2 regions of the Streptococcus sp. ST14 genome follow, and region 1 is predicted to be linked to the other one. Evidence: predicted binding sites of a transcription regulator. Region 1 holds the regulator's gene; the other holds the start of a gene.

Region 1 (8,277 bases):
TTACATAGTGTAAACGCCTGTTCTGAAATTTTGATATTTTAATTATTCTCACCGAAAATTGACAATCTGGAAATACAAAAAAGTAAATATTTTTTTATATCTGCTTTCAATTTCCCTTTCTTTGTGTTAGAATGAGATGAATATTTCTTTTGAAATGATCAAATAATCATTTTTAGTTTTGGAGGTACATTATGAAATGGAAATATCGCATGAGAATGCCTTTTTCTACTATTTTCAGTAGAAAAAAACAGGCTTTTCTCGGACTAGTCGTTTTACTTTTTTCTATTTTTCTTCTTCCGCTTCAATCTTATGCGGCTTTAGAAGAAATAAAAAATGAAACGGATATCTCAACCTTGGATATTCGTAAGTTTAATTTGAACATCAACAATTTTAGTGTTTTATCTAAATCACAGGCTGTTGATCAGTTTCATTTATCGAATCCCCACTATGAATATCTCTGGGGTGGTGCCTATCCAGGCGAGATGGAGAACTTTACTCTTAAAGTAGATAAAAGTAAAAAGCAGGATCAAGTTTTTGAAAATCCTCTTTCTCTAAAATTCACAAATATTGGGACAGTTAATGGTAAGCAAGTAGATGCTTACTTAAAATTCAATAAGGTAACTCTTCACTATCTAAACACTGCTCAAGCAGAGTCTGAAATGAATAGTACTCAAAAATCTACTGTTGAATTTTTCTCAATTTCTGAATTATGGGAAAGTAGTGCTTTTGAAATTGGTAATGTTCCTTACGTAGATGCGAATCATGACTACATCATGAATAAAGCATTTTGGATTGATGCTGATGTAACAGCCGAGTTGAGTTATGCAGATGGTTCAGAGACAGATTTGAAGTTGGTCATGAAACCAACGGATATCGATGCAATGGATGCAAACAACTTGAAGGAAACCTTCTATATTAAAGGTTATCAAAATGATGTTAATCTTCGTCTGATGAACAATGCCAATGTTTTGAAACAGGAAGACCAAGGAGAACGAACTGCTTGGATTGCGACTCAGATTACAAGTGGTAGCTATTCTGAGAACAATATCTCTGGTTTCGCCCTTCGATCGAATAGTAATAGGATGAATTTTGCTTATTCATCAACAGAGGTTGCTTCGGCCGTCTTTGGTCTCTATGTTGAAAAACTTGATCCTAGCCCTGTTCTAGAAGTTGATCCTACAGAGATTCCAGCTAAAGAGGGGCAAAATATCACTTATAAAGCAAGGTTTAAAGTTCCGGTTCCTGGCAAAGATCTTTTAGCAGCGCCTTCATCTATCGAAATGGTTCAGAATTTTGATGAGCGCCTTGATTATCAAGGACTTAAAGTGGAATCAGGTGGAGTGACTCTGCAAGAAGGACGTGACTATACGATCGAGAAATCAGGTCAAACAGTTACTGTTAAAATGACACCTGAATACATAAAAGCAAATTCTTCTGCTGAAATTATTGTAACTTATAATACTACTACAAACAAAAAAGTGGAAGAAAAGGGACCTGAAAAAATTAACAACACTGTAACCTTGCATGTTGATAACTTATCAGCTCCTTCTAATCAGGTGAGCACTGCTCTTCTTTACGAAAAACACCATGAATTTGTCAGTGGAACTCCAGGTAAAGAGTTGCCACAAGAAGTGAAAGATTTGCTTCCAGCAACAGAAAAGAATTTACCTAATGGTAGTCAAGCAACTCCAACGCAACCAAGCCAAACAGAAGTGAAGACGGCAGAAGGTACATGGAGCTTCAAGTCCTACGATAAGACATCGGAAACAATTAATGGATCAGATGTTAAGTTTATAGGTACATGGGAATTTACAGCAACTCCAGTTCCAACAGTGACTCATAAAGCAGTTCACGAGTTTGTCAGCGGAACTCCAGGCAAAGAACTTCCACAAGAAGTGAAAACCTTGCTTCCAGCAGATCAAACAGACTTGAAGGACGGCAGCCAAGTAACTCCAACTCAACCAAGTCAAACAGAAGTGAAGACAGCAGAAGGCACATGGAGCTTCAAGTCTTATGACAAGACATCTGAAACAATTAATGGATCAGATGTTAAGTTTATAGGTACATGGGAATTTACAGCAACTCCAGTTCCAACAGTGACTCATAAAGCAGTTCACGAGTTTGTCAGCGGAACTCCAGGCAAAGAACTTCCACAAGAAGTGAAAACCTTGCTTCCAGCAGACCAAACAGACTTGAAAGATGGCAGTCAAGCAACGCCAACTCAACCAAGTCAAACAGAAGTGAAGACAGCAGAAGGCACATGGAGCTTCAAGTCTTACGACAAGACATCGGAAACAATTAATGGATCAGATGTTAAGTTTGTAGGCACATGGGAATTTACAGCAAGCCCGGTTCCAACAGTGACTCATAAAGCAGTTCACGAGTTTGTCAGCGGAACTCCAGGCAAAGAACTTCCACAAGAAGTGAAAACCTTGCTTCCAGCAGACCAAACAGACTTGAAGGACGGCAGCCAAGTAACTCCAACTCAACCAAGTCAAACAGAAGTGAAGACAGCAGAAGGCACATGGAGCTTCAAGTCTTATGACAAGACATCTGAAATCATCAATGGAGCAGACGCACACTTCGTAGGCACCTGGGAATTCACTCCGGCCCCAATTAAAGATTCTGGAAATACTAGTCAACCAGAAGAAAGAAGTAGTCAAAATCAGAACTTGTTACCAAACACGGGTTCAGCAGTATCTGGTCTTCTTTCAATCATCGGTCTTGCCTTTGCAAGTCTAGCAGCTTTTGTTCTTCGTAAGAAAGACTAAGCCACTCTTAGGAAATAAGAAATTGAATTCTTAATTCCTGAGTCTAAGAAGAGAGAACGAGAAATCGTTCTCTCTTTTTCTTGCATTTTATATCGAGCTGTGATATATTTTATATAACGAAGTGCGATATATCGAACTGAATAGGAGGTGCCTATAAATGGAATTAACAGATAAGGTTCGTCGGGTCTATCTTCCGATGACGGAAACGGGCTTTTATATTTTGTTCTGTCTGCAAAAGGAACGTCATGGTTATAGTATTACGCAAAAGGTCAAGGAGATGACAGATTCGCAAGTTTCGATTAGTCCTGGAACTATGTATGGAACCTTGTCAAAGATGGAAAAGGATGGCTTGATTTCTTTTGTCCGAGAGGAGGAAAAACGGAAAATCTATCAGATTACAGACTTGGGACGCAAAGTCTTAGATATTGAATTGAAACGTATTGAACGGCTCTATAGAAACAGTTTGGAGGAAGTATGATGGAAAAGAAAATTGTTTATCGAATTTTTACAATTGCGGATTATGAGAGGGAAGCTCTATACTTTAGAGAAATGCATGCTAAGGGCTGGAAACTTAGGAAAGTAAGCTATTCTATTTTATTGTTTGTAGTTAAGTATACTTTTGAAAAATGTCAGCCTGAGCAAGTATCTTATCAGTTGGACTTTTATCCTATGAAAAAATCAGAGAGAGCCTCCTATTTACAATTATTTAAAGACTGTGGCTGGGAGCATATTACAGACTTTAATGGTTTTTCCTACTTTAGAAAGATTTATTCTGGAGCTGAGTCGGATGCCGAGTTTGAAATTTATAATGACGCGACCGGGAAGTTAGCAATAGTCAAGAAGATTTTAACAATGCGGATGCTTCCTATTTTGCTTCTCTTTTCAGCGCTACTACCGATTTTCTCAAAGTTTGTCACTGGAGGTAGTTCTTTCAGATGGGAAGTATTTTTGATTTTCATAATAGATTGGGTTTTATTGATCATTTTTGCGATTCAGATTTCTTATATTTTTTGGAAATTGAGTCAAAAGTGGAAAGAATTATCTGAAAAATAAAACCATGTATGTTTTCTGATTTGGAGGTAAGACAATGAATAGCAAAGTACAATTTCGGATTTTTACCATTGTTGATTTGGACAAGGAAGAAGAATATTTACATGAGATGCACTTGAAAGGTTGGAGATATAGAACTAATCGTTTGGGCTTTTTCTATTTTGAACAATGCCAACCAGATGATGTCATCTATCATATCTATGATTCTAGATTTCTTAAAAAGTATGAGCATGAACTACAAGATTTTAGAAATAGCGGTTGGGAATTGATAGAAACAGGTTTTTGTTCGACTCTTCGTAAACCAACTTCTGATATCCTTTCAGAGGAGAAAGTCTATATGAGTAAGGGTCTCAGATGGGAAGTTATGCGGTCTAGACTTCGTTCCTGTATAGCCACTTTTTCAGGTGGTCTTGTTGTTTGCATGAGTTTGTATCGAGAAAATTTGTCTCAGTCTTTCTTTATTATTCTCTTTTTATACGCTTGCTTGATTTCTTATCTAATCTATGGTTTTTTCAGACTTAAAAGGAAATACCAAGTAGATGAGAAGTGAGATTCTAGGTCTTCAGACTGATTTTTAGCACTCTTGGTAAAAGAGTGCTAATTTTTTGAGTTTTTGTCTTGACATTCTCTTCTAAGGGTGTATAATAGAATCATGAGTTAGCACTTGGATGCATAGAGTGCTAATCGATCGGACAGAGAGGAGTGATGAGATGGTTACAGAGCGTCAGCAGGATATTTTAAATCTGATTATTGACATCTTTACCAAAACGCACGAACCTGTCGGATCCAAGGCGCTACAAGAGTCTATCAATTCTAGTAGTGCTACCATTCGTAATGACATGGCAGCTCTAGAGAAGCAGGGTTTGCTTGAGAAGGCTCATACCTCAAGCGGTCGGATGCCAAGTGTCGCGGGATTTCAGTACTATGTGAAACACTCGCTTGCTTTTGACAGACTGGCTGAAAATGAGGTATACGAGATTGTCAAAGCTTTTGATCAGGAATTCTTCAAACTGGAGGATATTCTGCAAGAGGCTGCTAATCTACTGACAGACCTGAGTGGCTGTACGGTAGTAGCACTGGATGTTGAGCCGAGCAGGCAACGGTTGACAGCCTTTGATATCGTTGTTTTGGGGCAACATACAGCCTTGGCAGTATTTACCCTAGACGAGTCGCGAACGGTTACCAGTCAATTTCTGATTCCAAGAAACTTCTTACAGGAAGATTTGCTGAAATTGAAGAGCATCATTCAGGAACGTTTCCTCGGTCATACCGTTCTGGATATTCACTACAAGATTCGGACGGAGATTCCGCAGATTATCCAGCGTTACTTTACGACAACGGACAATGTCATGGATCTCTTTGAACATATTTTTAAAGAAATGTTCAACGAAAACATTGTGGTGTCGGGCAAGGTCAATCTCTTGAATTTTGCCAATCTAGCAGCCTATCAGTTCTTTGACCAACCGCAAAAGGTGGCTCTAGAGATTCGTGAAGGTCTGCATGAAGATCAAATGCAAAATGTCCGTGTTGCGGACAGTCAGGAATCCTGTCTAGCTAACCTAGCAGTGATTAGCAGTAAATTCCTCATTCCTTATCGAGGTTTTGGAATTCTGGCAATTATCGGTCCGGTCAATCTGGATTACCAGCAATTGGTCAACCAAGTCAATGTGGTCAATCGTGTTTTGACGATGAAGTTGACGGATTTTTATCGCTACCTCAGTAGTAATCATTACGAAGTAAATTAATTTTGAAATCATTAAAGGAGGCGAAAATGGCCCAAGATAAAAAAAACGAAGAAATGAAAGAAGAGGAAGTTGTGGAAACAACTCCTGAGAAGTCTGAGTTGGACTTGGCAAATGAACGTGCGGATGAGTTCGAAAACAAATATCTTCGTGCTCATGCAGAAATGCAGAATATTCAACGCCGTGCCAATGAAGAACGTCAAAACTTGCAACGTTATCGTAGCCAAGATCTGGCAAAAGCAATTTTACCGTCGCTTGACAACTTAGAACGTGCACTAGCAGTTGAAGGTTTGACAGACGATGTCAAAAAAGGATTGGAGATGGTGCAAGAGAGCTTGATTCACGCTTTGAAAGAAGAAGGAATCGAAGAAATCGCAGCTGACGGTGAATTTGACCATAACTATCACATGGCCATCCAAACTCTCCCAGCAGACGATGAACACCCAGCAGACACCATCGCTCAAGTCTTCCAAAAAGGCTACAAACTCCATGACCGCATCCTACGCCCAGCCATGGTGGTAGTATATAACTAGGCTAGAGAACTTAAGAACTTGTCCGAAACGACAATAAACTATGAAGGAAAGATAAAAAGCAAGCCGGAGGCTTGCGAGGAAGATATTGCCCGCCGTGGTGAAAGTTTCAGTAGTTGTTGCTACTGAAACAGGGGATTTTTGAGACAATAGGCTCAAAAATAAGTGATGAAATCCCGAAGGGAGTTGCACACGTCCCCACCACTTAAGGGGAATATCAAAAAAATCAAAATTCGAATTAAAATTTAAGGAGAAAAACACATGTCTAAAATTATCGGTATTGACTTAGGTACAACAAACTCAGCAGTTGCAGTTCTTGAAGGAACTGAAAGCAAAATCATCGCAAACCCAGAAGGTAACCGCACAACTCCATCTGTAGTTTCATTCAAAAACGGAGAAATCATCGTTGGTGATGCCGCAAAACGTCAAGCAGTCACAAACCCAGATACAGTAATCTCTATCAAATCTAAGATGGGAACTTCTGAAAAAGTTTCTGCTAACGGAAAAGAATACACTCCACAAGAAATCTCAGCTATGATTCTTCAATACTTGAAAGGTTATGCTGAAGACTACCTTGGTGAAAAAGTAACTAAAGCAGTTATCACAGTTCCAGCTTACTTCAACGACGCTCAACGTCAAGCAACAAAAGACGCTGGTAAAATCGCTGGTCTTGAAGTAGAACGTATTGTCAACGAACCAACTGCAGCAGCTCTTGCTTACGGTTTGGACAAGACTGACAAAGAAGAAAAAATCTTGGTATTCGACCTTGGTGGTGGTACATTCGACGTATCTATCCTTGAATTGGGTGACGGTGTATTCGATGTATTGTCAACTGCAGGGGACAACAAACTCGGTGGTGATGACTTTGACCAAAAAATCATCGACCACTTGGTAGCAGAATTCAAGAAAGAAAACGGTATTGACTTGTCTACTGACAAGATGGCAATGCAACGTTTGAAAGATGCAGCTGAAAAAGCTAAGAAAGACCTTTCTGGTGTAACTTCAACACAAATCAGCTTGCCATTCATCACTGCTGGTGAAGCTGGACCTCTTCACTTGGAAATGACCTTGACTCGTGCTAAATTTGACGATTTGACTCGTGACCTTGTTGAACGTACAAAAGTTCCAGTTCGTCAAGCCCTTTCAGATGCAGGTTTGAGCTTGTCAGAAATCGACGAAGTTATCCTTGTTGGTGGTTCAACTCGTATCCCAGCCGTTGTTGAAGCTGTGAAAGCTGAAACTGGTAAAGAACCAAACAAATCAGTAAACCCTGATGAAGTAGTTGCTATGGGTGCTGCGATTCAAGGTGGTGTCATCACTGGTGATGTTAAAGACGTTGTCCTTCTTGACGTAACACCATTGTCACTTGGTATCGAAACAATGGGTGGAGTATTTACAAAACTTATCGATCGCAACACAACAATCCCAACATCTAAATCACAAGTCTTCTCAACAGCAGCAGACAACCAACCAGCCGTTGATATCCACGTTCTTCAAGGTGAACGCCCAATGGCAGCAGATAACAAGACTCTTGGACGCTTCCAATTGACAGACATCCCAGCTGCACCTCGTGGAATTCCTCAAATCGAAGTAACATTTGATATCGACAAGAACGGTATCGTATCTGTTAAGGCCAAAGATCTTGGAACTCAAAAAGAACAAACAATTGTGATCCAATCTAACTCAGGTTTGACTGACGAAGAAATCGACCGCATGATGAAAGATGCAGAAGCTAACGCTGAAGCAGATAAGAAACGTAAAGAAGAAGTTGACCTTCGTAACGAAGTAGACCAAGCTATCTTTGCGACTGAAAAGACAATCAAGGAAACTGAAGGAAAAGGCTTTGATGCAGAACGTGACGCTGCTCAAGCTGCTCTTGATGATCTTAAGAAAGCTCAAGAAGACAACAACTTGGACGACATGAAAGCGAAACTCGAAGCATTGAACGAAAAAGCTCAAGGACTTGCTGTGAAACTCTACGAACAAGCCGCAGCAACGCAACAAGCTCAAGCAGGGGCAGAAGGCACACAAGCAACAGGAAACGCAGGCGATGACGTCGTAGACGGAGAGTTTACTGAAAAGTAAGATGCAAAGCCCGTTAAAACCTCACAGTGAAAATAGGAAATCTGACGCAGAAACTTTAGTTTCTAGAAAGATTTGTCTTTTTCACCAAGAGGTTAGGGC
Region 2 (8,277 bases), on a different contig from region 1:
ACTGACGGACAGCCATTTACTCTCCAAGATGTAGCTCAAGGAACGCTCCGTCAAAATATCGCACCAAAAATCGCGATTGCCATTGCCAAATATACCAACGAAAACAAGGTTGATATCTATAGCCTCAATGCCAACCAAGACACCTTTAACGAACTCGCTAAACAAGAGGTCAACAAGGTTTGGACAGGTCTCTACGGGATTGAAGCAACTAACATCTTGCTTGAAGACCTCAGCTACGACCAAGAAAGTCTTGATATCGTTCGCAAACTTGATAGTGAGCTCGTGGCAATGAAGTACAACACGATTGAAATCGAAGAACGCCGTGCTCGCAACGAAGCGCTTATTGCTGCTGCTGCCAACGAAGGAAATGGCAATGGGATGAACATGTTTATGGGCATGAATCTTGGTCAAACTCTGGGTGGTCAATTAAGCCAACAAGTCCAAAATCAAGCACCGGCTCAAAACACTGGGCAAACTGCCAGCAAGAATTTTTATATCGAAGTCGATGGAAAATACGTCCTCGTTACTAAAGACGAAGATGGAAATATCGTACCAGTCAACTAATTAAGCTCCTTCTGACATTTGAGTAATGTTGTCTTTTATGGTACAATAAAGAGTAAATTATTTATTAAAGAGGTAAAAACATGATTGAAGCAAGTAAATTAAAGGCTGGTATGACCTTTGAAACAGCTGACGGAAAATTGATCCGCGTTTTGGAAGCTAGCCACCACAAACCAGGTAAAGGAAACACAATCATGCGTATGAAATTGCGTGATGTCCGTACTGGTTCTACATTTGACACAAGCTACCGTCCAGAGGAAAAATTTGAACAAGCCATCATCGAGACTGTCCCAGCTCAATACTTGTACAAAATGGATGACACAGCCTACTTCATGAACACAGAAACTTACGACCAATACGAAATTCCTGTAGTCAACGTTGAAAACGAATTGCTTTACATCCTTGAAAACTCTGATGTGAAGATCCAATTCTACGGAACTGAAGTGATTGGTGTTACCGTTCCTACTACTGTCGAATTGACAGTTGCAGAAACTCAACCATCTATCAAAGGTGCTACTGTTACAGGTTCTGGTAAACCAGCAACGATGGAAACTGGACTTGTCGTAAACGTTCCAGACTTCATCGAAGCAGGACAAAAACTCGTTATCAACACTGCAGAAGGAACTTACGTTTCTCGTGCCTAATCTCTAGAAAGAGGTCATTCTATGGGAATTGAAGAACAACTTGGCGAAATCGTTATCGCCCCACGTGTACTTGAAAAAATCATTGCTATTGCTACTGCAAAAGTAGAGGGTGTTCACTCTTTTTCAAACAAATCAGTATCTGACACCCTTTCAAAACTTTCTCTCGGCCGCGGCGTTTATCTTAAAAACGTGAACGAAGAACTCACAGCTGATATCTATCTCTACCTTGAGTACGGAGTAAAAGTTCCTAAGGTAGCTGTTGCTATCCAAAAAGCTGTCAAAGATGCTGTCCGCAACATGGCTGATGTAGAACTAACTGCTATCAATATCCACGTTGCAGGTATCGTTCCAGATAAAACACCAAAACCTGAATTGAAAGATCTATTTGACGAGGACTTCCTCAATGACTAGTCCACTATTAGAATCTAGACGCCAACTCCGTAAATGCGCTTTTCAAGCTCTCATGAGTCTTGAGTTCGGTACGGATGTCGAAACTGCTTGTCGTTTCGCCTATACTCATGATCGTGAAGATACTGATGTGCAACTTCCAGCCTTTTTGACAGAGCTAGTTTCTGGTGTTCAAGCTAAAAAGGAAGAACTAGACAAGCAAATCACACAGCATTTAAAAGCAGGTTGGACCATCGAGCGTTTAACACTCGTGGAGAGAAACCTTCTTCGCTTGGGAGTCTTTGAAATCACTTCATTTGACACCCCTCAGTTGGTTGCTGTTAACGAAGCTATCGAGCTTGCAAAGGATTTCTCAGATCAAAAATCTGCCCGTTTTATCAATGGACTGCTCAGCCAGTTTGTAACCGAAGAACAGTAAACAGAAAAAGTGTTTGACAATTATCAAACACTTTTTTCTTTACCTTTCACTATCTAAAAAAACGATAATAGATTAAATTAGAAAGAAACAACCAGATGAAGTCTGCATGGATGAGAAAATTTATAAAACTATGGCACAGAATGGTGATTTTTAGACTCTTTGTCCAACGGTAAACTAAAGCAAAGAAAAGACCGGAAAAACTATAAACCATCAAACTGATAGGATCTCGGTGAGTTAGGATCAAATGACTAAATCCAAAGATAAGAGCAGATAGGATAACATCCAGATAGTACTTGGACTGGGGGAAAAAGGTATTCATAAAATACCCTCTATGAATCAGTTCCTCTAATATAGGTGCGGCGACTACTGTTAAACTAAAACTGAGAACAGTTGATAGAAAAGTTGGTTGCCCATTGGAGTATAGAATCGAAAGAAGGTCTTGAAAGATATACTTGTTATCAATTAAGTGATGAAACTGTAACTGAAAAGCATCCACCAATTGACGATCAAAATAAGTAGCTACTAGACCAACTACAAGGTAAAAGAATCTTGACTTCTTTGAACCCTTTTTTTCAAAAATATAGAGCATCTCTTTCTTTTTGAGCCAGTAGATAAATAATAGCAAAAGAGCTATTACTTCAACTGTTAAAAAGATAGAATAGCCATCTATCCCCCATCCTAAAAACTTAGTTAGATGCATAATCCCTAACTCTGGTAGGTAAATCGATAGAAATACCAGTGATGTATAGACTCCCAAATGCCCTAGTTTTTTCATACTTACCCCTTTAATTTATCAATAGCTAATACCATAAGCACGTCTAGTCGCATGATTCAGTATTGTACTCCATTCTGTCGCCAAACTATATGCATATGGCGAAGGCCAATGTCTATCATAAACTAACCAAATCATGCCACCACCTGAAACTTGCTCTAAGTCCTCAGATAAAAGAACTGTAAATGTTTTTGTACCTGTCCTATCAAGTAGCTCCTTAAAATAAATTTTTGTCAGTTTACATCTACAGTATACATCTTTTTGTCTATTTTATAGCCTATCTCCTCAACTGTCAATTTTTCACCCTAAATGGTAGCTTTACTCATTGAGAAATAAGAAATTGATAAAAGAGATTTCTCTATCTTCCCATTAAATTAGAAAAAGTGTTTGACAATTATCAAACACTTTTTCTTTACTTCCTACTATCTAAAAATCAAATAATAAATATAAAATAAGATTGACGGAGCATAGGGAATTGCATTATAGAAACTATGACAAAAAATGGTAAACCGAAGACTACCCGTAACTCGATAAGCGACTGCAAATAGAAGACCAAGAATACTATACATTAGGAGACTGATGGGGTCACGATGAGATAGAACTAAGTGACTAAGCCCGAAGATGAAAGAAGACAAAATCACATCCAAATAAAACTCCGACTTCGGAAAGAAGGTATTCATAAAATAACCTCTATAGATTGTCTCCTCAACAACAGGTACAATCGAAATGTTAAAGATTAAAAATATAAGACTTGATAGAGTCGTTTCTCTTCCGTTTGAGTAAAGTTCTGAAAGAAGGTCTTGGAAAATAAAGCTATTGTCAATCAATCGAATATTCTGCATTCTAAATCCATTTAGAAAAGAATAGATAAGAAAGCAAGCCACTAAGAAAGCGAGATAAGACCAGCGCCAACCCTTTTTCTCGAAGATAAAGAGCATCTTCTTCTTTTTCAACCACAAAACGAATAAAAAGAAAATAAGCAACACTTCTCCAACTAGGAAGATTATATAGCTGTCCATTCCTAAACCAAAGGTCCTAGCTAGAGTTATAGCCCCTAATGGCGTTAAATAAATGTACAGGAACATTAAAATCATACAGATTCCTAAATGTATTGTCTTTTTCATTCTTTCTCTCCTAATGGTAAACTCTCTATTAGGGCAATATAGAGGATATACCATTGATTATTTTCTTATTTATCTAGAGTATTCATATTTATCCATGCTCTATTATCAAAATAGCTAGAACAAATTGTTCTAGCTTTTAAATTTTCTTAGTATTTTCTAAAGCGTTGGTAACGTTCTTCGATAAGTTGGTCGAGTGGTAGTTCTTGCAACCTATCTAGTTCTGCACGCAATTCATTTTTAACGCAACTTAGCAGTTCTTTACTTGACAGCCCTGCTTCTGAGATTACCTTGTCTACGATTCCCATTTCTAGGAGTTCATGTGAAGTGATTTTCATCAACTCCGCCGCTTCCATAGCACGACTTCCATCCTTCCAAAGGATAGAGGCAAATCCTTCCGGGCTAAGTACGGCGTAGATTGAGTTTTCTAACATCCAGACACGGTTAGCTGCGGCTAGAGCTAGGGCCCCACCAGATCCACCTTCACCGATAATAATCGCGATGATTGGAACCTTGAGATCACTCATTTCCATCAGGTTTCGGGCGATTGCTTCACCTTGTCCACGTTCCTCGGCTCCAACACCTGGGTAAGCACCCGCCGTATTGATAAAGGTCACAACTGGACGACCAAACTTTTCTGCCTGTTTCATCAAGCGTAAGGCCTTACGATAACCTTCTGGATGAGGTTGCCCGAAATTCCGTTTGAGGTTGTCATGAAGACTCTTCCCCTTTTGGATACCAACGACAGTTACTGCTTGTTCACCTAACCAGCCAATTCCACCGATAACCGCACCATCATCGCGGAAAGAGCGATCTCCATGCAATTCGATAAACTCGTCAAAGATTCCATTGGCAAAATCAAGTGCGGTCAAACGACTCTGCTCGCGTGCCTCTCTGACTATTTTTGCAATATTCATCCGCGACTTCCTCCATGCAATCTTACTAATTTAGCAATTGTTTCAGGCAATTCTCTCCGTTTGACAATTGCATCAACAAATCCATGTTCAAGCAAAAATTCTGCCTTTTGGAAGTCATCCGGCAAGGTCTCACGAACTGTATTTTCGATAACACGACGCCCAGCAAAACCAACCAAACTCTGTGGCTCCGCTAGGATAATATCACCTTCCATAGCAAAAGAAGCGGTCACCCCACCTGTTGTCGGATCGGTTAAAATAGTTAGGTAAAAAAGTCCTGCCTTGGAATGGCGTTGAACTGCCGCAGAAATCTTAGCCATCTGCATCAAGCTCATGATTCCTTCTTGCATGCGGGCTCCACCAGAAGCTGTGAAGAGAACGACTGGCAAGTTTTCTACCGTTGCATACTCAAACAAGCGCGTGATTTTTTCACCCACAACGGTTCCCATAGAAGCCATGATAAAGTTAGAATCCATGATCCCAAGGGCAACTTTTTGTCCCTTGATGCTAGCTGTACCAGTTAGTACTGCTTCATCCAAACCTGTCTTTTCACGCATTGTTGCAAGTTTTTTCTGGTAGCCAGGAAAGTTTAATGGATCTTGAGTTTCAATACCTGTAAACATCTCCACAAAGCTACCAGAATCAATCGTCAAATCCAAGCGTTCCTGAGCTGAAATACGGAAAGTATAGCTACAATGGGGACAAATTCGTTCGCTCCCAAGATCCTTTTGATAAATGGTGTGTTTACAACCAGGACACTGGGAGAAGAGTTCATCCGGAACCTCAGGCTTGGCTTGTGGTTTCTGCCTTACGGAACGGTTAGGATTGATCCGAATATACTTATCCTTTTTACTAAATAGAGCCATAACTCCCCCTTTTAGTTCTCATACTGTTTGAAAGTCTATTCTTTTTCTTGGTATTTTGGCAAGAAAGTTTCCATCAAGAAGGAAGTATCGTAGTCACCAGCGATAACTCGGCGGTCTGAAATCAGATCCAACTGGAAGTCTGCATTGGTTTGCACTCCTTCAATATCAAGTTCATAAAGTGCCCGTTGCATCTTCATCAAGGCATCAAAACGATTCTCCCCATGAACAATGATTTTGGCAATCATACTATCATAGTAAGGGGGAATGGTATAACCTGGATAAACTGCAGAGTCTACACGCAAGCCAACTCCACCACTTGGTAGATAGAGATTGGTAATTTTACCTGGGCTTGGAGCAAAGTTAAATGCTGGATTTTCCGCATTGATCCGGCACTCGATAGCGTGACCTCGTAGGACAATATCTTCTTGTTTGAAAGGTAAAGGTTGCCCGGCAGCAATGCGAATCTGCTCTTTCACGATGTCAACACCTGAAACAAACTCTGTGACTGGGTGTTCCACTTGCACACGAGTATTCATTTCCATGAAGTAGAAATTGCCACTGGCTTCATCGAGAAGAAATTCAATCGTCCCTGCATTTTCATAGCCTACAGACTCTGCTGCACGAACGGCTGCAGCACCAATTTCATTACGAAGGGTTTTGCCAATCGCGATGGACGGGCTTTCTTCTAAGACCTTTTGGTTATTTCGTTGAAGAGAACAATCCCGTTCACCAAGATGGACAACATGACCCTCTTGATCTGCAAGAATCTGAACTTCGATATGACGAGCTGGATAAATCACACGCTCAAGATACATAGCGCCGTTTCCAAAGTTGGCCTTGGCTTCACTGGACGCTGTCTCAAAGGCTGCGACCAAGTCTTCTGCCTTTTCAACCTTACGAATCCCTTTTCCACCACCACCTGCCGATGCCTTAAGCATGACTGGATAGCCAATTTTTTCAGCAACCGCAAGGGCCTCTTCAGCTGTGTGAACTTCACCATCAGATCCTGGGATAACTGGAACCCCAGCCTTGATCATTTGCTCACGCGCATTGATCTTATCTCCCATGGTATCCATTACAGCCCCAGAAGGGCCGATAAACTTAATCCCCACTTCATCACACATCGTGGCAAACTTGGAGTTTTCGCTAAGAAAACCAAAACCTGGGTGGATGGCTTCTGCTTCTGTCAAGACTGCAGCAGACAAAATAGCGTTGATATTGAGATAAGATTCTGTCGCCTTACCAGGTCCAATACAGATAGCTTCATCCGCTAGGAGTGTGTGAAGAGCTTCCTTATCAGCAGTTGAATAAACTGCCACGGTCGCAATGCCCAATTCACGCGCAGCTCGAATAATGCGAACCGCAATCTCACCACGGTTGGCAATTAAAATTTTACGAAACATGGAGAACCTCCTTAGTTTCCAATTGCAAAGGTAAGAGTACCACTCGCTGCAAGCTTACCATCTACTTCAGCCTTTGCTTCAACCACAGCAATCGTACCACGACGTTTGACAAAAGTAGCCGTCATGACTAATTGGTCACCTGGTACAACTTGCTTCTTGAACTTAACCTTGTCCATGCCAGCATAGAAGACCAGTTTCCCTTTATTTTCAGGTTTGGACAATTCCAAGACACCAGCAGTCTGTGCCAAAGCTTCCATGATAAGAACACCTGGCATGACTGGGTATTGTGGAAAATGACCATTGAAGAAAGGTTCGTTGATGGTCACATTTTTAATGGCAACAATGGTATCTTCGCTCACTTCCAAGACACGATCCACTAGGAGCATAGGGTAGCGATGGGGTAGAGCTTCTTTGATTCCTTGAATATCGATCATTTGATACGTACCAATCCTTTACCGAACTCAACCATTTCTTCATTTGAAACGAGAATTTCTGTCACCACACCATCCTTAGGTGCAGGAATTTCATTCATGACTTTCATGGCTTCGATGATCACCAAAGTCTGACCTTTTTTAACACTATCCCCGACTGTGACAAAGGCAGGTTTATCTGGTCCAGCAGCCAAGTAAGCCACCCCTACAAGTGGACTTTCAACGACATCACCCTCTGGAGCAACCGTCGTTTCAGCTGGTGCTGGAGCTTCTTCCACAGAAGTCTCTACTGGAGTTGAAGGGGCAGAAACTACTGGACTTGCAGCTACTGCAGTTGGCACTGGAGCAACTTGAGCTGGTGTTTCAGAAGCCATTCTTACTTCATTCTTACTGAACTGCAATTCGTCCGTTCCGTTTTTATAAGAAAATTCTCTCAAACTTGATTGGTCAAATTGAGCCATCAAGTCCTTGATTTCATTTAAATTCATAATTATTTATTCTCCCAACGTTTGAAAGCAAGAACCGCATTGTGTCCACCAAAACCAAAAGTGTTTGAAATAGCATAAGGGATTTCTTGCTCCAAGCCTTGTCCATAAACGACATTCGCTTCGATATAGTCTGATAACTCACTTGTTCCAGCTGTCATTGGTACATAGTTATGACGCATGGCTTCGATGGTAGCGATGGCTTCTACCGCTCCTGCAGCACCAAGCAAGTGTCCTGTAAAGGATTTGGTTGA

What was found. Region 1 encodes HrcA, which represses chaperone genes, less so after heat shock. Its sites were predicted from a motif close to TTAGCACTCNNNNNNNNNGAGTGCTAA; they were not measured.
Region 2: the regulator HrcA is predicted to act here: its motif matches at 2,809-2,835, upstream of ACIY19_RS00330 (lysostaphin resistance A-like protein).

Annotation. Positions count from the first base shown of each region.
Region 1 is NZ_JBJUSF010000033.1:9,767-18,043, reverse strand. It holds partial or broken gene ACIY19_RS09765 (SHIRT domain-containing protein) at 192-2,615, shown strand; gene ACIY19_RS09760 (LPXTG cell wall anchor domain-containing protein) at 2,673-2,771, shown strand; gene ACIY19_RS09755 (PadR family transcriptional regulator) at 2,929-3,249, shown strand; gene ACIY19_RS09750 (DUF2812 domain-containing protein) at 3,249-3,824, shown strand; gene ACIY19_RS09745 (DUF2812 domain-containing protein) at 3,859-4,371, shown strand; gene hrcA (heat-inducible transcriptional repressor HrcA) at 4,532-5,566, shown strand; gene grpE (nucleotide exchange factor GrpE) at 5,593-6,096, shown strand; gene dnaK (molecular chaperone DnaK) at 6,355-8,178, shown strand.
Region 2 is NZ_JBJUSF010000001.1:72,969-81,245, reverse strand. It holds gene ACIY19_RS00350 (SPFH domain-containing protein) at 1-564, shown strand, start outside; gene efp (elongation factor P) at 645-1,205, shown strand; gene ACIY19_RS00340 (Asp23/Gls24 family envelope stress response protein) at 1,227-1,616, shown strand; gene nusB (transcription antitermination factor NusB) at 1,609-2,031, shown strand; gene ACIY19_RS00330 (lysostaphin resistance A-like protein) at 2,081-2,806, opposite strand; gene ACIY19_RS00325 (CPBP family intramembrane glutamic endopeptidase) at 3,226-3,927, opposite strand; gene ACIY19_RS00320 (acetyl-CoA carboxylase carboxyl transferase subunit alpha) at 4,074-4,841, opposite strand; gene accD (acetyl-CoA carboxylase, carboxyltransferase subunit beta) at 4,838-5,704, opposite strand; gene accC (acetyl-CoA carboxylase biotin carboxylase subunit) at 5,740-7,107, opposite strand; gene fabZ (3-hydroxyacyl-ACP dehydratase FabZ) at 7,119-7,541, opposite strand; gene accB (acetyl-CoA carboxylase biotin carboxyl carrier protein) at 7,538-8,026, opposite strand; gene fabF (beta-ketoacyl-ACP synthase II) at 8,029-8,277, opposite strand, start outside.